3 regions of the Psychrobacillus sp. Z16_25 genome follow, and region 2 is predicted to be linked to each of the others. Evidence: predicted binding sites of a transcription regulator. Region 2 holds the regulator's gene; each other region holds the start of a gene.
The links. The regulator CtsR, encoded in region 2, represses protease genes until heat stress. The targets are predictions, from matches to a motif close to ATGGTCAATAAAGGTCAAACA.

Region 1: a site for CtsR is predicted at 5,068-5,088, ahead of clpP (ATP-dependent Clp endopeptidase proteolytic subunit ClpP). Genes of this name have one in related genera too.
Region 3: a site for CtsR is predicted at 4,930-4,950, ahead of AC1VU3_RS05470 (ATP-dependent Clp protease ATP-binding subunit). Genes of this name have one in related genera too.

The regions. Positions count from the first base shown of each region.
Region 1 covers NZ_JBXEOV010000027.1:591-7,987, reverse strand. The annotation lists gene AC1VU3_RS16800 (NUDIX hydrolase) at 390-887, shown strand; gene rapZ (RNase adapter RapZ) at 865-1,776, shown strand; gene AC1VU3_RS16790 (gluconeogenesis factor YvcK family protein) at 1,754-2,752, shown strand; gene whiA (DNA-binding protein WhiA) at 2,780-3,721, shown strand; gene AC1VU3_RS16780 (HPr family phosphocarrier protein) at 3,742-3,999, shown strand; gene AC1VU3_RS16775 (hypothetical protein) at 4,146-4,304, opposite strand; gene clpP (ATP-dependent Clp endopeptidase proteolytic subunit ClpP) at 4,396-4,989, opposite strand; tRNA gene AC1VU3_RS16765 (tRNA-Arg) at 5,151-5,222, shown strand; gene AC1VU3_RS16760 (S-layer homology domain-containing protein) at 5,485-7,230, shown strand.
Region 2 covers NZ_JBXEOV010000005.1:127,532-134,928, reverse strand. The annotation lists gene mcsB (protein-arginine kinase McsB) at 1-694, opposite strand, end outside; gene AC1VU3_RS07705 (UvrB/UvrC motif-containing protein) at 684-1,220, opposite strand; gene AC1VU3_RS07700 (CtsR family transcriptional regulator) at 1,241-1,711, opposite strand; gene rsgA (ribosome small subunit-dependent GTPase A) at 2,221-3,264, opposite strand; gene AC1VU3_RS07690 (ABC transporter permease) at 3,585-4,511, opposite strand; gene AC1VU3_RS07685 (ABC transporter ATP-binding protein) at 4,489-5,412, opposite strand; gene AC1VU3_RS07680 (ABC transporter ATP-binding protein) at 5,405-6,112, opposite strand; gene AC1VU3_RS07675 (GntR family transcriptional regulator) at 6,109-6,477, opposite strand; gene AC1VU3_RS07670 (hypothetical protein) at 6,470-7,267, opposite strand.
Region 3 covers NZ_JBXEOV010000003.1:189,619-197,015, reverse strand. The annotation lists gene AC1VU3_RS05505 (alpha-amylase family glycosyl hydrolase) at 1-285, shown strand, start outside; gene AC1VU3_RS05500 (DUF3231 family protein) at 351-857, opposite strand; gene AC1VU3_RS05495 (DegV family protein) at 976-1,833, opposite strand; gene AC1VU3_RS05490 (Cof-type HAD-IIB family hydrolase) at 1,855-2,664, opposite strand; gene AC1VU3_RS05485 (prolyl oligopeptidase family serine peptidase) at 2,787-3,545, shown strand; gene AC1VU3_RS05480 (metal-sulfur cluster assembly factor) at 3,600-3,908, shown strand; gene AC1VU3_RS05475 (Crp/Fnr family transcriptional regulator) at 4,155-4,850, opposite strand; gene AC1VU3_RS05470 (ATP-dependent Clp protease ATP-binding subunit) at 4,974-7,106, shown strand; gene AC1VU3_RS05465 (DUF2929 family protein) at 7,161-7,355, opposite strand.

The DNA of each region.
Region 1 (7,397 bases), on a different contig from region 2:
TTGCGATGTTAGGGAGTTTACTTGCGGGGTTGGGAGTATTACTTGCGCTGAAAGGGGAAATACGTGCGGTTAATGATCTTATTGGAATTATTATCCAAGTGACATTGGTTTATTAGCAATAAAAAACAACTACTTTACGCTCACTTTCGATTTGTGAGACATCCCCTCCTAAGAATTATTTAGCTTGCGTCAATTTAATAATCTCTTAATTTTTATGTAACTGTCTTGCAACATATTAAGTGTATAGTAAGAGTATATAAATTGACCCCCTTTTTATATAGGAACATTTTTAACAGGCTGTTTCACGGATAATAATCCTGAACAGCCTCTTTTTGTGTATTTTATTGTATAATATATAGTAAGAATAGAAGAAAGTTGGAGGACAACTAGTGCAAAGAATCGCTAATTTGCTTGTATGTAAGGATAATAAAGTTCTTTTACTGAAAAAGCCGAGAAGAAATTGGTACGTTGCTCCAGGTGGAAAGATGGAAGAGGGAGAGTCCATCCTGGTGTCGGCAATTCGTGAATTTACAGAAGAAACAAATGCAATTCCCATAGATCCTCATTTAAAAGGAATTTATACGATGGTCATCCAAGAGGACGGCAAGAAGCTCGACGAGTGGATGCTGTTTACGTTTGTAGCCAGAGATTTAGATGGTGTTCCTTACGAAGAGAATAGAGAGGGTGTACTTGAGTGGCACCCGGTGGAAGCACTTGAAACACTCCCAATGGCAGAAGGAGATAGAACAAATTTGCTGTTTGCAGTGAAGGATTTAGGAATGCAATACGGTACATTTGTATATACACCTGATTTTGATTTAATTGAAGAAACGATACAACAATCTTGGGAAGGAGATGTGAAAAGTGGAAATTCAACAAAAGCTTGATACGGAGGTTGTCATTATCACTGGCATGTCTGGGGCAGGGAAAACCGTTGCAATCCAGAGCTTTGAGGATTTAGGCTACTATTGCATTGACAATCTGCCTCCGGAGCTTTTGAGTGTGTTTATTAAACTAATGATTGATTCAAACAAACAGCCGAGAAATATTGCCGCTGTAATGGATTTGCGTGGAGGAGAAATGTTCCATTCCTTGGTTGATTCTATTAATCAGCTACAAGAAGAAAGCGCTGTAAATCCGAAGGTGCTATTTTTAGATGCACAAGATGAAGTTCTTGTGAGAAGATATAAGGAAACTAGGAGATCCCATCCTCTCGCAAATTCTGGTCTTCCTTTAGATGGGATTAAAAAGGAACGTGAGCTGCTATCAGAATTAAAGGGAAGAGCGCAGTTTATTTATAATACCTCTAAGATGAAGCCGCGAGAGCTGCGTGATAAAATTCATGAAGAGTTTCGAACACAAGGTAAAAAGGTGTTTACCGTGAATGTCATGTCCTTTGGCTTTAAGCATGGTATTCCGATAGATGCTGACCTTGTTTTTGACGTGCGCTTTTTGCCGAATCCCTATTACATTGAAGAGCTTCGACTAAAATCAGGTCTAGATGAAGAGGTTTCTGGCTACGTGTTAAAATGGGCAGATACAAAAACATTAATTGAAAAGCTCACTGATTTATTACAATTTATGATTCCCCAATATAAACGAGAAGGTAAAACACAGCTAGTTATTGCATTTGGCTGTACTGGTGGTCAACATCGTTCCGTCACCCTAGCTGAGTATTTTGGCAAATTATTTAATAATGAGGACAAAGCTGTTATCACCCATCGAGACGTCACAATTAGGAAGGATTTACAAGATGGAGCGTTCAAAAAAGCGTAAGAAAATAGTAATCATTGGAGGTGGAACTGGCCTTTCCACCTTGCTTCGCGGCTTAAAAAAGCATCCTATTGATATCACTGCCATTGTGACGGTAGCAGATGATGGAGGAAGCTCTGGGCGATTACGTGATGACTATGAAATTCCACCTCCTGGAGACGTTCGAAATGTCCTTGCAGCACTTTCAGATGTGGAACCGCTTGTAGAGGAAATGTTCCAATTTCGTTTTTCTAATTCAACAGAATTAGAAGGCCATACTTTAGGAAATTTAATGATAACAGCACTAACCTCTATTACTGGCGATTTCTCCCATGCTATCACCGAAATGAGTAAGGTGCTAAAAATCCATGGGAAAGTATTGCCTGCAGCTAATCAGCTAGTAACCTTAAACGCACAATTTGAGGATAAAACGGTCATTAGTGGGGAATCTAAAATACCGACCTATGGAAAGAGAATAGAAAGGGTGTTTATCACCCCAAATGATGTAAAGCCATTACCGGAAACAATTGCTAGTATTCGTCAAGCTGATATAATCGCAATTGGGCCAGGAAGTCTATATACTAGTATATTGCCAAATCTATTAGTAGATGGCATCCGCCAAGCAATCAAGCAATCAAAGGCCAAAAAGGTATATATCTGCAACTTAATGACACAGGCTGGTGAAACGAATAATTACACTGCCTATGATCATGTCGAAGCACTGATACAGCATGTAGACCACAATTTCTTAGATACCATTCTTATTAGTAATGAAGAGGTACCGGAGAACGTACAATTCTTATATAAGCAAGAAAAGGCCTCTCCTGTGAAGATTGATATCGAGAGGCTAGAGAGGCTTAATTTAGAGATTGTCAAAAAAGATATCTCGCTTGTTTATAATGGTGCAGTCCGCCATAATGCCGCAGAGGTAGCTAAGTGGCTAATGGAATACGCAAATACACAGGCTCACACAAGTCCGATTAACAGGAATCTCGTGTAACGCCAAGGAGAAAGGGGGAAACGGAACATGTCGTTTGCTTCTGAGACAAAGAAAGAAATGACACAGGAGGATTCGAAGCCTTGCTGTGCAAAATCAGAGCTATCCGCTCTCATACGGATGAATGGTTCCTTATCTTTTAGTAATAAAATGTTAAGCTTAGACGTACAAACAGAGAATGCTGCTATTGCAAGAAGATTATACACATTGATCAAAGATATATATAAATATGACGTAGAGCTGTTAGTTCGTAAAAAAATGCGTCTAAAGAAAAATAATGTATACATCTGTCGTATTCGTGAAGGTGCCAAGCACTTACTAGAGGACTTGAAAATCCTAAAGGAAGGCTTTCAATTTGAATATTCGATTGACCCTGGACTAGTAAAGAAAAATTGTTGTAAGCGTGCATATCTAAGAGGAGCCTTCCTAGCAGGAGGCTCCGTAAATAACCCGGAAACTTCCTCCTACCACTTGGAAATATACTCCCTTTATAAAACACACAGTGATGCATTAGTAGAATTAATGAATAAATTCGATTTAAATGCAAAGACCATTGAACGTAAAAAGGGTTTTGTGGCATATTTAAAGGAAGCGGAGAAAATATCTGACTTTTTAAGCATAGCAGGTGCCCACCAAGCCTTGTTAAAATTCGAGGATGTTCGTATAATTCGAGATATGCGAAACAGTGTAAATCGATTGGTCAATTGCGAAACAGCCAATTTGAATAAAACCATCAGTGCCGCTATTCGCCAAGTAGAAAATATTCGATTCATCGAAAATACCATTGGGCTTGACCAATTACCTGAGAAATTAAGGGAAATTGCCCGCCTCCGAGTGGAATACCAAGACGTCACCCTCAAAGAGCTGGGAGACATGGTATCTACCGGAAGTGTCAGTAAATCTGGTATCAACCATCGTTTAAGAAAGCTAGATGAAATTGCAGATGCTCTTCGAAGAGGAGAAACCATTTAGAGAAAGAGGCTGATAAAATAATGACAGAGCAACAAGTCGAAGTAAAATTACAATCTGGTTTACAAGCAAGACAAGCAGCATTATTCGTACAGGAGGCTAACCGTCACATCGCAGACGTCTACCTTGAAAAAGACGACAAAAAAGTGAACGCGAAAAGCATCATGGGCATCATGAGCCTTGCAATCGGCAAAGGCGCAATCATCACCCTAAGCGCAGAAGGCTCCGACGAACAAGAAGCTGTAGCAACACTTGCAAAATTCATCTCAAACGAAGAATAACCTTGCTGCCCTAAGACTAGGGCAGCTTTTTTGTTATCGAATGAAGAGAACCGCTCACTTCATCGCAAGATGCGAGAGTTTAATCGCAAAGACTCCTCCTATAATCGCAAGATCCACCAGGCTAATCGCAAGATCCCAGTGCCCGCTCACTTCATCGCAAGATCCGAGCGCTTAAACGCAAAGACCGACCTCGCAATCGCAAAGACTCCTCCTATAATCGCAAGATCCACCAGGCTAATCACAAGATCCCCGTGCCCGCTCACTTCATCGCAAGATCCAAGAGTATAATCGCAAAAATCCACCATCAAATCACACCCCCCACAAACCCGACATCCACAAACGCACCACACAATAAAAAAATCCAAGGGAGTATCTCATCCCTTGGATCTGAATAAATTATTTTTTTAAGTCGCTGCGCTCTAGAATTTGGTCGATGATACCGTATTCTTTTGCACGCTCTGCAGTCATGAAATTGTCGCGGTCTGTGTCTCTAGAAACGACCTCCATTGGTTGACCAGTGCGGTCGGACATGATTTGGTTTAATTTATCGCGTAAGAACAAGATACGTTTAGCCGCAATCTCGATTTCTGTAGCTTGACCTTGAGCGCCGCCAAGTGGTTGGTGAATCATTACCTCTGCGTTTGGAAGAGCGTAACGTTTTCCTTTAGCACCAGCAGTTAATAGGAAAGCTCCCATGGAAGCGGCCATTCCGATACAAATTGTTTGTACGTCAGGCTTGATGAATTGCATCGTATCGTAAATTGCCATACCAGCAGTAATGCTTCCGCCAGGGCTATTGATATAAAGGGAGATGTCTTTTTCTGGATCCTCTGCTTCTAGGAATAATAACTGAGCAACAATGGAGTTAGCCACGTTGTCATCGATTGCGCTTCCTAATAGGATAATACGGTCTTTTAATAATCGAGAGTAGATGTCATATGCACGTTCTCCACGATTCGTTTGCTCGATAACTGTTGGTATTAAATTCATTCTGTATTGCCTCCTTAAAGGTGGTTTTGAGATTTTCTTGCTAAGTTATTCCTCAGCTGTAACTTTATCATACACATTATGGTCAAGGAAGGTCAAATATTACGCTTCAAAAAGTTCACTTGAATTAATTCCTATACATTTGTATAATAGTAAAGTCGCTTGCCCTCGTAGTTTAATGGATATGACACAAGATTCCGGTTCTTGGGATGGGGGTTCGATTCCCTCCGAGGGCGTTTATTTGAAACAGATTAGCCACCTTTCCAGCTTACTAGCTTTGAAGGTGTTTTTTATTTTATTTCCAAATTAATAAAAACAACACGTTAGCCAAAATTTGGTTAGCGTGTTTTTGCTTACCCTACTATACTACCCATTCCTTGCCAATTTTTATCCCTTTCTTTTAATTATTTTGGTAAAATAATGCGTCCAAAGTTTTCTGCTTTGTCTGGTATAATGATTAACTGCAACTAGAATATACAGATAGGGTGGTTTAAGAAAGTGAAAAGAATAGTAATGATGCTTTTATCTATCCTGCTTGTTCTGGGGTTATTCCCAAAAGAACAGGCTTTTGCTGCGTCCTTTACTGACGTGACAAACTACCAGGATGAGATCAACTACTTAGTTTCGAAAAAGGTTATTACTGGCTATCCGGATGGAACGTTTAAGCCAACCAATAATTTAACAAGAATGCATGCTGTCACAATGATTTTACGTGAAAAGGGAATCACAGATTTTACAGCGCCAGACCCTGGTTTTACGGATATAAAGCCTGGCATGAAAGGATATCAAGAGGTAGCGAAAGCAGTGCAGCTTGGTTTTATTTCAGGGAAAACTGCTGCAAACGGAACGAAGTATTTTGATCCGCAAGGGACTCTAACAAGAGGACAAATGGCGAAAATCCTAGTTTTAGGATATGATCTTCCTTCTAATAACTCCTATTCTTTTACAGATGTGACTACTGATAATGGCTTTAAAAGCTTTATTAGTACACTAGCTAGCGAAAATATTACAACAGGGTATTTAGATGGCACCTTTAAGCCAAATGGGAAAATTACTCGTCAGCATTTCGCTGTCTTTATGGCCCGACTATTAGATGATAGCTTCAAGCCTATGCCAAATATGTATGCTCATTTTATTGATGTTGGGCAAGGTGATTCTATCCTTCTTCAAACGCCAAATAATAAAACCATGCTAATTGATGGTGGTACAAAAGCAGGTGGCGATAAGGTTGTCAGCTTTCTAAATTCAAGAGGCATTACAAAGCTTGACTATGTGGTAGCTACTCATCCAGATGCGGACCATATAGGTGGATTGATCCCTGTATTAGATAACTTCAAGGTTTCTAATTTTATTGATTCCGGAAAAGCGCATACTACACAGACTTACTACAATTTATTACAATTAGTGGATACGAAAAATATCCCGTACACGATTGCAACAACTGGCCAGAAAATTAACCTGGATTCCTCTATAACTGTCCAGGTGCTTCATGCAAATAAAAATGCATCTGAACCCAATGATGCTTCCATCGTATTAAAGGTTACGTATAATGGTGTATCCTTCCTGTTAATGGGAGACGCTGACACTAATATAGAAGCTTCCATAATGGCTAACTATAATGTGAAAGCAACAGTTCTTAAGGCTGGTCATCACGGTTCTAATAGTAGCAGCTCTGCGAAGTTTATAAGCAATGTGAAACCTCTCTCTACGATTCTAAGCTATGGGAAGGAGAACACTTATGGGCATCCTCATGCAGATGTAGTTACGAGATTAAAGAATGTCGGCTCTAAAATTTATTCTACGGCTGCATCTGGAAACATTACGGTTACAACAAATGGAACAACTCATGGCGTCTCAGCGAAAGCTTGGACTGGTACTGGATCGGGAAGTGGCACAGGAACAGGAAGTGGTTCCGGCACGGGTGGAACAACAACACCCTCTACTTCAACGGCTGTGAAGATTGTAAGTAAGGATCTAAGTGCAGAAATCGTTGGAATTAAAAATACTGGCACGAAAAGCGTGAACCTGAAAGGGTGGACACTGGTTTCGGTAGAGGGTAACCAAAAGTTTACCTTCCCGGATTACACGTTAGGAGCAGGTAAAACGGTTTACGTAACAAGCGGCCCTAATGCCAAAACTGGTACAGGCTACATTAAATGGACTGGCTCTTCTATCTGGAATAACAGTGGAGACGCTGCGAAACTATTAGATGCTAACGGTAAGCTAGTGAGTGAAATGAAATAATAACGAGACTGTAGGTGAACTTCCTGTTCGCCTGCAGTTTTTTTGTTAGACAGGGTAGGGATTAAATGGTTGAAGGGCATTGGCTAAGATGCTGATGAATAGGTGATGCTGCTTGAGGGAATAGCTACTGGTGATGAAGGTGATTCGACTGATTTTCGGCTTACTCT
Region 2 (7,397 bases):
TACCTAACGTAGTTTGGTTGGACACCTGGTACACATTGCCGAGCGCTTCACTACCTTCTCCGTAAATGCCTCGCACTACCATTCCTAACCTGGAAATAATCGTTATGATTCTACTCATCTGCTTCGTTTTGGTTAGTGCCGGCAAGTGCATCATGACAGAAGCACGTAAGCCTGTGCCTGTATTTGTTGGACAGCTTGTTAAGTAACCAAATTGCTCATCAAAGGCATACGGTAGTTCTTTTTCTAATAATCTGTCAATGGTATCTGCTTGCTTATATGCCTCTTCTATTTGAAGACCTGGAAATAAGCATTGAATCCGGATATGGTCCTCCTCATTGACCATGACACTTACCGATTCATCCTCAGATAACAACACAGAACCAGTCTCAGGTGAATTTGCTAGCTTTGGGCTTATTAAGTGCTTCTCAACCAGTACCTGTCTACTAAGCTCCGGTATATCTTTTATTTGAATAGAGGAAAAGTTCATCTTTAAATGCTCATCTGCGTCTATGAGAGTGGAAGAGACAGAATGGTCAATTTTATGTGCTTCATCCTCCGAAAATGCTAATGGAAAACGATAGCCGTTCAAGTTTCTAGCTAATCGTATTCTAGTGCTCATCACAATATCGGAATGCTCTCCATTACCTTCCATCCAACTGGAGATAGAGTTATCTAAAAAATGATCAATGGACATCTTCTTCACCTCCGGCAAGTTGACTTTCTAATGCCCTCGCTTCATCGCGAAGTCTCGCCGCTTGTTCAAACTGTTCTGTTTCAATCGCTTCTTTCATTTGGTCCCGAATACTATCAATTCGTTTTTTCAAAGCTATTCTCTCTCCAATAGCACCCGGCGCTTTTCCCACATGGGTAGCATTCCCATTATGCAATCTTTTTAAGACCGTGGGTAGTTGATCGCGGAAGCTATTATAGCAGTTAGCACAACCAAATTTTCCTTCATCCAAAAAGCGTTGAATAGACCATCCACATTCTTCACAGGCAATTGCAGGTCTTTGTTGTCTATGGTGAATTGGTTGCTCTGCATGGTTAAACCAATTAGACAATAACTGATGCAAGGAGAGCGGGTCCTGTTTATATTCTACGTAAAACGGGTTGAGTCCACTTGCACATACCTCACAATAATGTCTTTCAAAGTGTTCACCATTATGAACTTGTGTAACTGTTACTTTGGCAGGTCTTTGTTTACAATTTTCACAAATCACTTCTCAACACACCCCGTCTCCTAATCATTTTTCTCATATTTCAAAGTAAGCAGCATCGCAGTTAGAAGGCGTGCCCTTATTTTGTCTCTTGTTGGAAAAGGGATATTCAGCGTATTCCTACTAAGAGCAGCCAAGAGCAGTTTTGCTTCTCTTTTTGTAATTACTTCTTCCTCCAGTAATCGAAATACAATATCTTCCGTAACCGATTCTGAGGCACCATTTTCAATACTATTTATTATATGCTCAATTAAATCAGCCTTTGTATGCGCACGGACTCGAAGGATTCGAATATACCCTCCACCCCCGCGCTTACTCTCTACTAAATAACCACGATCTTGGGTAAACCGAGTATTAATTACGTAGTTTATCTGCGATGGGACGCATTGAAACTTTTCAGCAATTTCACTTCTTTTAATTTCAATTTGTCCTTTGCTTTCTTCTTCTATAATCGCTTTTAAATACCCTTCTATAATGTCAGATATATTTTTCATCTTCTCACCTCTTCTCCGCAAACTGACTTTGACTATCTTTGACTATATTATAACGAGATTCTTTTTCCCATGCAATTCATATGCTTTTCCCTAGAAATGCGTAAGCGCCTGTTCTGCTCTGACAAGCAAATGGGGAAAAGCGAGGAGGCAGCTCTCCGGCCACCACAGCTTTTTCACATTTGACCTCGAGGGGCAAGGCGCTGGAACTGGACACCACGAAATGCGCAAGCGCCTGTTCTGCTCCGACAAGCAAAGCTAGGTGGTTTTGTCATCGTCTTATCCTATAAAGTGAAACTTTGATTGGTGGGGGTTTTCTTTCATCCCCCGCCAATCATTAGTTGAACCAATCGGGCTTTTAGGACAGTTGATCTCCCACTTCGCTGTCTCATGTCTTTTGCCAGCTTGAAGTCGGAGTCTTACTGTCCCTTAATGCGGGATAAAAAAACTACCGACTAAAATAGTCAGTAGTTTCAGGTTACCTCAAAGAGAAAATTTATATTCCGTTTTACTTATCTTTTCTTTTTAAAACCTTTTTGCGACTTGGATAGCTGCTTCCACTTATCCCGTTCCGCCTTTTGAGCCACCATATCATTTTTCCTTTCGATATGGGCAAGCTCTCGCATGAGCTTTACGTAGCTCTTATATCGCTCATTTTTTAACCTGCCGTCTTGAATAGCTTCTTGGACAGCACAACCGGGTTCTTTTTTGTGCTCGCAATCTCGAAAGCGACAATTTAATGCCAAATCCTCGATATCTTGAAAGCTGGCACTGACGCCCTCACTATTATCCCAAAGCTGAAATTCTCTCATTCCTGGCGTGTCTATCAATAGACCGCCATTAGGTAGCAAGGTTAGCTCTCTATGGGTAGTAGTATGTCTTCCTTTACTATCATCCTCTCGGATATCACTTACCGTCATTACTTCTTGCCCAGATAAAGCATTGATCAAAGAAGATTTTCCAACACCTGATGAACCAAGCAATGCTCCTGTCCTTCCATTTCCCAGTAAGTTGGACAGTTGTTCTATGCCTTCCCCAGTGACACTACTCACTGTATAGACATCTAGCCCAAACGCTACTGACTCTACCTCACTTAGATAATACGCCAAGTCCTCACACATATCCTTTTTTGTTAGTACAATCACTGGAATTGCCCCTGAGTCCCAAGCCGCAAGTAAGTAACGCTCCATACGGCGAATATTAAAGTCATGGTTAAGTGACATCACAAGAAACACATAATCCACATTTACTGCTACTAGCTGTATTTCCGTTGTAGAACCAGCTACCTTTCGGGAAAATTGAGAAACACGAGGTAGTACAGCATGGATAATCCCTTTTTCTTCCCCAGGCATTTTTTCTAAAACTACCCAATCGCCTACCGCTGGAAACATCTCTCGCCCTTGCTCAAACTTAAACTTTCCGGATAATGTACACAGCCATTCCCCTTCATTTGTTATCACTCTATATAAATGCTTATGCTCCAACAAAATCCTACCAGCAATTCCTCTACCATTTAACTTTTCTTCCCAATTATTATTCCAACCATATTGTTCTATTTTATCCAATTTAAATTCCTCCTAATAATTAGCCAAACATCATGCCCTTTTTAGTCAAAGGTTAAAATTAGGCAATAAAAAACCATGACTGCACGAAATCAGCAATCATGGTCCCCGTTCATTAGAAAGAAAGTAAATGGAATAGCAAAAGAATAGCTTGATTAACTTCAAGCTTTCCCCCTTATTTAATCCAGTTTACAGAATGGGACATCATGAAATGACTGATTCGTTGGTTAATAGTTACAATTGCCATAATACCCCACTCCTTTCGTTTGTTATTTACAGAATACTACAACACTTCTGAACATGCAATAGGCTTTTTACGCAGTAATATCTCGTTTATTAAAGGTCACAAAGCTAATAACTAAAAATACAACTGTATAGATGGCTATAACAGAAATAGAAAAAGGTAAAGTTAAGCCCTCTATGAGTGGTTCACCACCTATAAATTGTGATAAATCAGTATTAGCAAATAAAATATACTTTGCAAAATCAAACTTCATGGAAAGTAAATAAGTTATATTCGTCCCCATAAATAGTAGGAAGATAGAAATACCTATCGCCAGAGAGCTAGAGCGGAATACAGATCCAATCATAAAGGCCAAAACGCTAATAACCAGCACATTTACTAAAGAAAGAACAGTTAGCAATAAGACTCTTCCCCAGAAGGATATTTCTGTAATTTCTCCGTTATTAGCTTCTAGTATATAAGCTGGAGTAGACTCAAAGAATAGATAGCTTGTTATGATCCCTAAGCTTACCGTGATAGCTGTAAGTACCGTTGCAAATAAACTCATCGCCAGCAACTTAGAAGCCAGTATTTTCCACCTTTTCACCGGTCTCGTTAATAGCATTTTTATAGTCCCTGTCGAAAATTCTGTTGCAATCATTCCTGCTCCTACAATTACCGTAAAGAGAGTTACAACAGATAACATAGACGGAACGTCCAGAATGTACTCCTCAGCAGAGTAGCTTTGAACAGGTGGCAGATTATTCTCCAAGCGATGCTCTAATATTCTTTTTTGGTCCTTTAAATCAGCTGATACTACTCCACTGTTCAGCTCTTGGTCAATCATTGTTAATTCAGAGCTGGCAGCTTGCTTCCAATCCACAGGGTCATCCATTGTACTCATCCATTTTCCGAGCCCTGCTGAAGCAAACATTAGCAAAGCAATTAAGATAACCATCACCCAAGTACCCTTCTTACTCCAAAGCTTCAACCATTCATTTCTTATGAGATTCAGCAATTTGTCCACCCCCTGTTAATTCTAAAAATTGATCCTCTAACGTACGTTTGTATGGTGTTATTTCATATACCTGCACACCGTTCGCTAAGAACTCTCCTACTAGGACTGGAACCTGGTCCTTTTCTATAGATACGAGGAGGCCATGCTCGTGTCTTGTAAACTGAATTTCCTTTGTCGTTAAGAACTCCTGAGCTCTATCTTTCGGTGTAACCTCCAAATAATATTCTGAAGACTGCTCTTCTTTTACCTCTTTTAGAGTAACCAGCCTTCCATTCTGAATAACCGCAATTCGATCACACATTAGCTCTATTTCTGCTAACAAGTGACTCGATACGAAGATGGAGACCCCTTCCTCCTTCGCAATTTTTCGCAAATATGTCCGAAATTCTCGAATTCCAGCTGGATCTAGCCCGTTTGTTGGTTCGTCTAAAATTAAAAATTTTGGACGGTGAAGTAATGCCTGGGCTAATCCTAGTCGTTGACGCATCCCCAAGGAGTAAGTAGAGACTTTCTCATGAATCCGATTTTGCAGACCAACCTGAGCAATTACCTCTTCTATTCTCTCCTTGCTAATATGCTTATGCATTCTTGCAAAGTGAACTAAATTCTTATAGCCACTCATAAACTTATACATCTCCGGATTTTCAACAATAACCCCAACCTTACTCATCGTCTCCTCAAAGTGCTGGGAAATGGCTTGCCCATCTATAAATACCTCTCCATCTGTCGGTCTCATAAGTCCGGTCATCATACGAATGGTGGTCGTTTTCCCTGCTCCGTTTGGCCCTAAAAAGCCAGTTATTTGCCCTGGATATAAATCTAAGCTTAGATTATCAATAATCTTCTTTTTACCTATAACCTTTGAAAGTTTTTCAAGCCTGACAATTGGCTGCTTATCCATGTATCTTCTCCTCCTTAAACAAGCTTTTCATCCATTGTGTAATGTCCTCACGATTATTTTCACGAATATCATCAACTTTTTGATGTGCAATCACCTGACCTGCTTGCATAACAATGATTTCGTCCAAAATCGGTTCTACCTCTTTTATTTCATGTGTAGACAATATAATAGTTTGTTTCTCAATATCCACAAAACGAAGGAAGCCACGAATAATATCCTCCCTTACCATTGGGTCTAAGCCTGATAAAGGCTCATCAAGCAAATAATAATCAACTTCTCTCCCTAACGTCGCAGCAATCTTTGCCCGTCCTCTACTCCCTTTAGAAAGCCTTTTTAAGGAGGAATCAAGGTCGATGCCGAGAAATTCGGCTACAAGCTTTGCTTTATCCATCCGAAAATCACTAAATTGGGAAGCATAGTATTGAAATAGCTGCTTTACCGTAAAATAAGGAAAAATATCATCGGCATCGGTTAAGTATGCAACTTTGGCAGCAGTTTTGTAGGACACATTCTCGCAGTCCAATAGGATAGATCCTTCATCGGGCGATAATATCCCTGCCATTAATTTTAAAAGCGTAGATTTTCCCGAGCCGTTTTCCCCACACAGACCAATGATCCTTCCTCTCGGAAAGGATAACGTCACTCTATCTACAGCCTCGCGCTTCCCATATTTTTTGGTTACTTGATCTACTTGAATCATCTGCTATCCCCCCTCTTCCAATTACTCAGCTGCATAAGGACTTCCTCTTCCTTAAATCCAAATGATTCCATTTGCTGAATAAAGCTCTCTACTAGTGAATTCATCATTTCCTGTCGAAGTAATTCTAGTCTGTGAAGATCCTCCGTCACAAAAGTCCCCTGCCCTCTTTTAGTCTCTGTTAGCTTCATTAACTCCAGTTCTCTATACACCCTTTGCATTGTGTTCGCATTTACGCCTAATTCCATTGCATTCTCTCGAACAGATGGGAGCTTTTCACCAGGCTTCACACGTCCCTTTAAAATTTCCCCACATATTTTATCGATGATTTGTTGATATATCGGTTTGTCTGGTAGAAAGTCAGTCATATTGATACCCTCTTACTCTCTTTTGAATTACCAGGACGGATAGCAAAAATAAGATAACTAAGAATGTAGCCCTAATGAATAAATCAAATAAATAAATATTGGTATAATCCATGAAAACAGCAAAGTAGGCACCCTTTATCTCCAGCAATTCTATGGGTTCTAAATGAATCTTCCACTGACTAGCGAAGTTCTGATACGTTTCCGATTCAGTAATTCTAAGATAAGTTCGGTGAAAGTAAAAATAAACAACGATTGCTACGATATATGCAAAGGATGTATTAAGAGGCTTTAATAAACGCCATAAAATCCACATAGTTAGTAGACCTATGGTTGCCCCTAATGCCACGAGATAAGTCGTCACAATTAGTGAAAGCTCCAATTGGAGTAGTGACACAAAGCCTAGGTTATTCTCTTCTACGATTAGGTAGTACTCCACTATAGTGACAAAACCATTAATCAGTAATCCAACTAAACTAAATAGCGATACAGCTATTAGCTTTGCACCAACTAACGTAAACGCTGATGACTGATTATGGAACCAAATATCTGGTCTCTTCATCTCTTTTTCTAAACTAGTGAAGAAAATTGCCAAGAAAAAGATAATATATGCATACATCCACATAGAGGAGGTAATAAGGTGAACCTCACTTATATGCTCTTCCATTTCAACCATTCTTTTTAATAGAAAGGGACTGGCAATCGTTCCAATAACACTCGTAATAATACCTAGTATCATAATGCCTTTATACTGCATCCATTCTTTCCAAACTAAGCCCTTCACTCTGCCCATTTTATTCCTCCGATTGATAATATTAGTGTATTAGTTACATAGTACACTAATATTAAAAAAGATGTCAACCAATTTAAGAAAATAATTCCAATGAGCAAATAACAAGCAAAAAGGGACACAGAAGGAGACT
Region 3 (7,397 bases), on a different contig from region 2:
AATACTTCCAAAACGCAAAGAATAGATATAGCAAGTGAAGTTGTAGGAGAAGAGAAGGAGCTAAGGGGCATTTTCGAATCTGATGTGGTTCGACCGTCAGACGATGGATCTTATCGCTTAGTGATAGACCGTGAAATTGTGGAAGTGTTTCAGGTAACCGATAGAAAAGGTCTCAATACTTCTTATATTATTGCAATGGCTGTTTCTTATCTATTATTTATTGTTTTTCTCGTTATTGTTTGGAGAAAAGGAAAACAACGAAGAAAAGATGAGGAAACAAAATAGGTAAAGAATTAAGGCGCATTCTATTTTGTAGAAATAGAATGCGCCTTATCGTTTAGCATGGACAGTTATGCTTGGTGTTGAAGATATGGAGGAGGGACGATTAGCCAGCCCTTTTCCTTTACCAGCTTTAAAAGCTTCGCGCTAAGCTGTGCCTTTTTCATATGGAATTGTCCATACATCATGGCGATATCTTCTCTAGTACAGATACCCATTGCCTCACTACAAGATACTAAGCCAGCTGCTCCGTCCATTCCTAACGCTGCAGCAATTTCAGGGTCATTGAATCTTGCTCCTGCTGGGATGTCCTCTAAGTTAGCGACAGGTCGTTCAGGAGGGGCAGGTGGAAGTCCTACACCATTTACTTTTAATACTTTTTCAAGCTCCTTATTCTCGTCCTTTGCGCAGTCAATAAAATCAAGGATGATCTTGCGTAAGTCTTCATCACCAGTGTGGTTATAAAATGTTTGATACGCTGCAACGAAACCTTGGTTTACTGTTAGGTTTGTCCAAATAGTAAAAACCTCGCCACAATGCAGTGGCTCATTTTGTTGATTGCCTGATAGGATTCCCATAATTTATCTCCTTTGTTGATTATCATGAATTTCTTCATGTAGAGATTAGTATGGATGTAAACAGCAGAAGTATCCAAAAAAGTAGGCAGGTCTCAAAAGACTTGCCTACTCTAAAAAGTTATTGGAATGATTGCTTATTCAAGAAAAATAGAGCTACAGCTCCAGGACCAGTGTGTGCACCGATTACGGAGCCAATTAAATGGATTTGTACTTCTTTTGGTTGGTAACGTTCTTCGATCATTTGCTTTAATTCATTCGCCTTTTCCAAATCATCTGCATGGCTAATCGCTACGATTTGCTCCGAAAAATTGGATCCTCTTTCATCCATTAAATCAACAATTCGTTTAATTACTTTTTTAGAGCCTCTCACCTTTTCAATCGGAACAAGCTTTCCATCTTCCACATGCAAAACTGGCTTAATATTTAATAGCCCACCAATAAATGCGCTAGCTTTTGAAACTCGGCCACCTTTGGCAAGGTAATCTAAATCTTCTACTGTAAATAAGTGCACCATGTTCAAAGCCATGCTTGTAATTGTCTTCTCTATTTCTTCAAGGGTAGAATGAGAGTCTCTCATTTTTACAGCTTCTTGGATAAGGAGACCATAGCCAAGAGATGCACATTTTGAATCGATAATGGTTAATTTCAACTCTGGGTATTTTTCTAAGACTTGTTCCCTCATCATAACAGCTGTACTGTATGTACCGGAAAGCTCGGAGGAAAAGGAAATATAAATTCCTTCTTCGCCTGATTTTGCTAGCTCTTCAAAAACGGTTAAAAATAGCTCCGGTGAAACCTGGGAGGTTTTCGGCTGACTTCCATTTCGAATTGCTTGATATACTTCCATAGAGTTAATAGCTACAATGTCTTCATATTCCTTGTCCTCAATATGAACACGAAGAGGAAATAATTCCACGTTATTCTCTGTAAAAAATGATTTTGGTAAGTCACTGCCACTATCTGCAAATATTTTCATATCCATCCCCCTTAAATCGTTTTACGTTAATTTTAATCTTTCCTTTAAGAATTCTGCAATACCATCTTCGTTATTAGAAAAAGTTATTTCATTCGCAATATTTTGTAATGGTTTAATTGCATTGCCCATCGCTACACCGATTCCGGCATATTCTATCATTTCTAAATCGTTGTCTTCATCCCCAAATGCAATAATTCTCTCTTTCGGTATGCCCAAATAATTTGATACATGGGAAAGGCCGACTGCTTTGTTCAAGCCACTTTTCACGATTTCTATTACATCCCAAGGTGCGCCCCAGCGACGGTGGTCAATTACCTCTGCATGCACGTCTCCTAGATGCTTTCTTACTTGCTCTACTGATTCCTCTTCTGGATGAATGAGTAAGCAGGTAGGATCTGTTGTTAAAAAAGTGCGCAAGTCTCCAGTTGTTAGATAGGGGTTACCTAAAGCAAAGGCAGAGATCATTTTTTCATCGTGGTAATGCATGTACACATCATCTTTTACCTCTGCAAGCATGTTCTTAATAGAATATTCTTCTACTGCTTCGATTACCTCTTTTACAACTTTCAAGTCAATAGGAGTATGTTTTATCTCCCAAGAAGCATTTTTTGGATGATGCACGAAAGCTCCATTAAAATTTACGATGGGAGTATGTAATCCTAGTTCACGATAATACATTTCACTAGCTCGATAAGGTCTCCCAGTAGCAATCATAACCTCGTGGCCAGCTTCCTTTGCTTGAAGAAGGACTTTCTTCGTTTTGGAAGATATGACTTTTTCATCTGTTAATAAAGTTCCATCTAAATCTAAAACAATTAAATGACGATCCATTTCTTAAACTCCTCTCTATTGTAAAGTGTATCCTGTTAAAGGTAGGACGTCAAAACGAATTAACGTCTTTTGAAAAAGAGCTTTTGCTTTGGTAAAATAATATATTATCGGAGGTGGATGGAATGATTGTTCAATCAGAAAAGTGGGATGGTATACCTCTCTTACATATATACAATAATAGTATGGATGAAGAAGCGCCCATCGTAATTTTTTTACATGGGTTTGAAAGTGGGAAAGAGCACAACCTGCATTATGCGTATCAGCTTGTACAAAAAGGTGTTCGAGTATTCATGCCTGATGCTCATTTACATGGGGAACGCGACGAGCAGTTGGATCAAATCCAAATGAGTCTTCGGTTTTGGGAAACTGTTTTAACTTCTATAGAAGAAGTAGGGAAGCTAAAGAAGGAACTCGAGAAAAGAGGCTATCTTACAACTCAACGTATGGGAGTTGCAGGAACCTCCATGGGTGGGATTACAGCCCTTGGGTGTTTAACTGCATATCCATGGATTGACTCAGCTGCTATTATGATGGGAACGCCAGGCTATGTAGAGCTTGCGAAGCAGCAAATTTCGACATTTGAAACAAGTGGCTTCCAAATTCCTCTGTCAGATGAAGAAAGAGAAAAAATGTTTGCTACGCTTGCAATGTTTGATGTTACCACTCAAATGGAAAAGCTGGAGGGGAAGGGCTTGTTTTTCTGGCATGGTGAGAAAGATGAAGTGGTTCCTTACAAGCCAACTGCAGCTTTTATTCAGAAATTTCAAGCTGCATATGGTGAGGAAAGCATCGAATTCATGAGTGAAAAATCCTCAGGGCATGCAGTTTCTCGTAAAGGCATGCTAAGAGCGATGGAGTGGCTTGCAAACAGTTTGGCATAATGATGTTAGTTTGCTATGATTAGGTGAAATGAAAGAAGTTAGGAGGAATCATAAATGGATCAAGACATGAAAGATAGCATGATGTCGGCCCTTGAAAATGTGATCGATCCTGAGCTAGGAGTCGACATAGTAAATCTAGGCCTAGTATATGAGGTAGATTTGACAGAGGAAGGACTAGCTACTGTAACAATGACACTAACTTCCATCGGTTGCCCAATGGGACCTATGATTGTTGATCAAGTAAAAACTGCATTGGCAGAGTTGCCTGAGGTTAAGGATACAGAGGTTAATGTCGTATTTAATCCACCTTGGTCAAGAGATAACATGTCACGTTATGCAAAGATTGCTTTAGGGATAAGGTAAAAAGAACAGCAAAAAGTGTATGCTCCTTATTCAGGGGCATACACTTTTTTATTTTAAAAATACAAATTTTTCAATTTTGGCGCTTGCGTATTTCAGTGCTGTTCAGCTCCAGCGCCTTGCCCCTCGAGGGCCAACAAGATGTTGGTCAGGAAAACGTTGTCACACAATGTGACGTTCTTAGTTTTCCTTCCGTACTCGCCGTACCCCATTTGCTTGTTGGGGCAGACGTAGGCGCTTGCGCATTTCTTAATCTATTCGACAAATACATAAGGGACAGTTTTCACATTGGTTTTCATTGCGCAATTTTTCTATGTCATGAATGGTAATGATACCCTTTTGAAAGGATACGATGCCTTCACTTTTTAAGTCATTTAGCATTCTGTTCACTACTTCTCTACTCATCGCACAAAGGTTGGCAATATTTTGATTGGTTAAAGGGAAGTTTATTTTAATACTCCCATGATTCTCAGGAACTCCATAAGTATTCGCTAAACGAATCAAAGTAGAGTACAGAGCACCTTTTTTCCCATTTAACATTAAATCTCGGAACCTTGTTTGATTTCTAGAGTATATAAGCTGTACATATTTCGTCCACTCTACCATTATACTCGTTGAGTTTACTAGAAGTGCTTCGAATTTACTTCTATTTAACGCGGTTAAAAGAGTGGGCTCCATAGAAATTGCCGAAAAATGATGGATTGAGCTGTCTGAGAAGATTGAATCCTCCCCTATGCAATTCTGAGGACCAACAATTCTTAGCATCATCTGTTTGCCACCCTCTGTATCTTTTACGATACTAATAGAGCCAGTATGGATGAAGAAGATATCATTGGATTGCTCTCCCTCTTTAAAGACGGGTCTATCTTTTTCAATCTTTATATTTGTACCATATTGCTGAAATAAAGCTACAATGTCTGGGGATAATAATATATTATCGCTCACTTATGACCCCCACCTTTCCAGTTTTCTATCCATCATAGCATATTTCTTTACAATATATGCTAGAAGCAATACTATTGTATTAGTCAAGAAAGGTCAAACTTTTTTAGAACGGAGTTGAAAGTAATGCAATTAAATCAGCAAGATCAAAAAAGCCCGTTAGATACTTATGGAAGAAACCTAGTAACAGCAGTTAAAGAAGGAAAGATGGATCCTGTCATCGGACGAGATCAAGAAATCAGAGATGTTATTCGTATTTTGTCTAGAAAAACAAAAAATAACCCCGTCTTAATAGGAGAACCAGGCGTAGGTAAAACTGCTATAGTAGAAGGACTCGCTCAACGGATCGTAAAAAAAGACGTGCCAGAGGGATTAAAAGAAAAAGAAATTTATGAGCTTGATATGAGTTCGTTAATTGCTGGAGCAAAATACCGTGGAGAATTTGAAGAGCGCCTTCAAGCTGTGTTAAAGCAGGTCAGAGAAAGCGAAGGACAAATCATTCTTTTTATTGATGAAATCCATACGATAGTTGGTGCAGGGAAGTCAGATGGAGCAATGGACGCAGGTAATATGCTGAAGCCTATGCTCGCTCGTGGAGAATTACACTGTATTGGTGCGACTACATTAGATGAATACCGAATGCATATTGAAAAGGACCCTGCTCTTGAGCGGAGATTCCAACAGGTTCTAGTTCGTGAGCCGTCTGTAGAGGATACTATTTCTATTCTACGTGGGTTGAAGGAACGTTTCGAGTTACACCATGGTGTACGAATACATGACCGAGCAATAGTGGCAGCTTCCCAGCTATCAAATCGTTATATAACGGAGCGTTTTCTTCCGGATAAAGCAATTGACTTGATAGACGAGGCTTGTGCAATGATTCGTACAGAAATAGATTCTATGCCTCAGGAATTGGATGAGGTCACTAGACGTATTATGCAGCTCCAAATTGAAGAGCAGGCGTTAATGAAGGAAAAGGATGCTGCTAGTCAGAAGCGTTTAGAACTATTGCGTGAAGAGCTGAAGGAATTGGAAGATTCTATAAAAGAAATGAGAAGCAAATGGGAAAATGAAAAGAAAGCCATCCAAGTTATTCAGCAGAAGAGAGAAGAGCTGGACCGTTATCGTAGAGAATTAGAGGAAGCGGAAAATAACTATGATTTAAATAAAGCAGCAGAGCTTCGACACGGGCGAATTCCATCACTTGAAAAAGAATTAACTGAATATGAGCAGGATGTTAATAAAGGAGCAGAAAATAGATTGCTTCGTGAGGAGGTAACCTCCGACGAGATAGCTTCTATTATTTCTAGATGGACAGGGATACCTGTGACGAAACTTGTCGAAGGAGAACGAGAAAAGCTGCTTAGACTAAAGGAGACACTTGGTGAAAGAGTAGTTGGCCAAGACCAAGCAGTTCGATTAGTGACAGAGTCAGTATGGAGAGCAAGAGCTGGTATTAAGGATCCAAATAAGCCGATTGGAAGCTTTTTATTCCTAGGGCCAACTGGTGTTGGGAAAACGGAGCTTGCTAAATCATTGGCTGCAAACCTATTTGATTCGGAGGACCATTTTATTCGAATCGATATGTCTGAGTATATGGAAAAGCATAGTGTTTCCCGCTTAGTTGGTGCTCCTCCTGGTTATATAGGATATGAAGAAGGCGGACAGCTGACAGAGGCAGTAAGAAGAAATCCATATTCCGTTGTATTATTGGATGAAATTGAAAAGGCTCATCCAGACGTTGCGAATATTCTGTTGCAGCTGATGGATGATGGTCGTATTACCGATAGTCAAGGTAGAATTGTAAACTTCACGAATACGGTTGTAATTTTAACCTCTAATATAGGTTCACAATACCTTACAAATACAACAGGTACAGTGGAAGAAGCAGAGGAAGCAATGGTAATGGCGGCGCTACGTGACCATTTTAAACCGGAGCTGCTTAATCGAATGGATGACATCATTATGTTCCATTCTTTATCGACTCAGCATTTTGAAAAAATAGCAGAAAAATATGTGAAACAGCTACAAAAGCGTTTAGTAGAACAAGAAGTGAGCTTACAGGTTCACGAAGATGTGTATAAATGGATTGTAAAGGAAGGGACAGATGCGGCATACGGTGCGCGTCCTTTAAAGAGATTTATCCAGCGTCATTTAGAAACTGCGGTTGCACGTATGCTCATAAGCGGAAGTATTCCACCAGGCGGAAAAATTGAAGCTAGGATTGAAAACAATGAGCTTGTAGTCACTGCGGCTTAAGTTGATAAAAAAAGAGGGTACCCAAAATATCGGGACACCCTCTTTTCTTATAGATTAATGATGGTCATGTGTTGGAGCTGGATCGTTTGGAATAATTGCAGTAATCAACAAAATGATAATAGCTGCCGGAATGGCCATATAAAGCCCGTCCATTAATTCAAACTTCGCTACACCTTGAACGGAACCAACTACATAGTTAAGCATTGTAACTAAGATAATTGTCCAAAAGAACGTCATAATATATTTCATTTCATTCACCTCATGCTTAAATTGACTAACTGTATCATACCA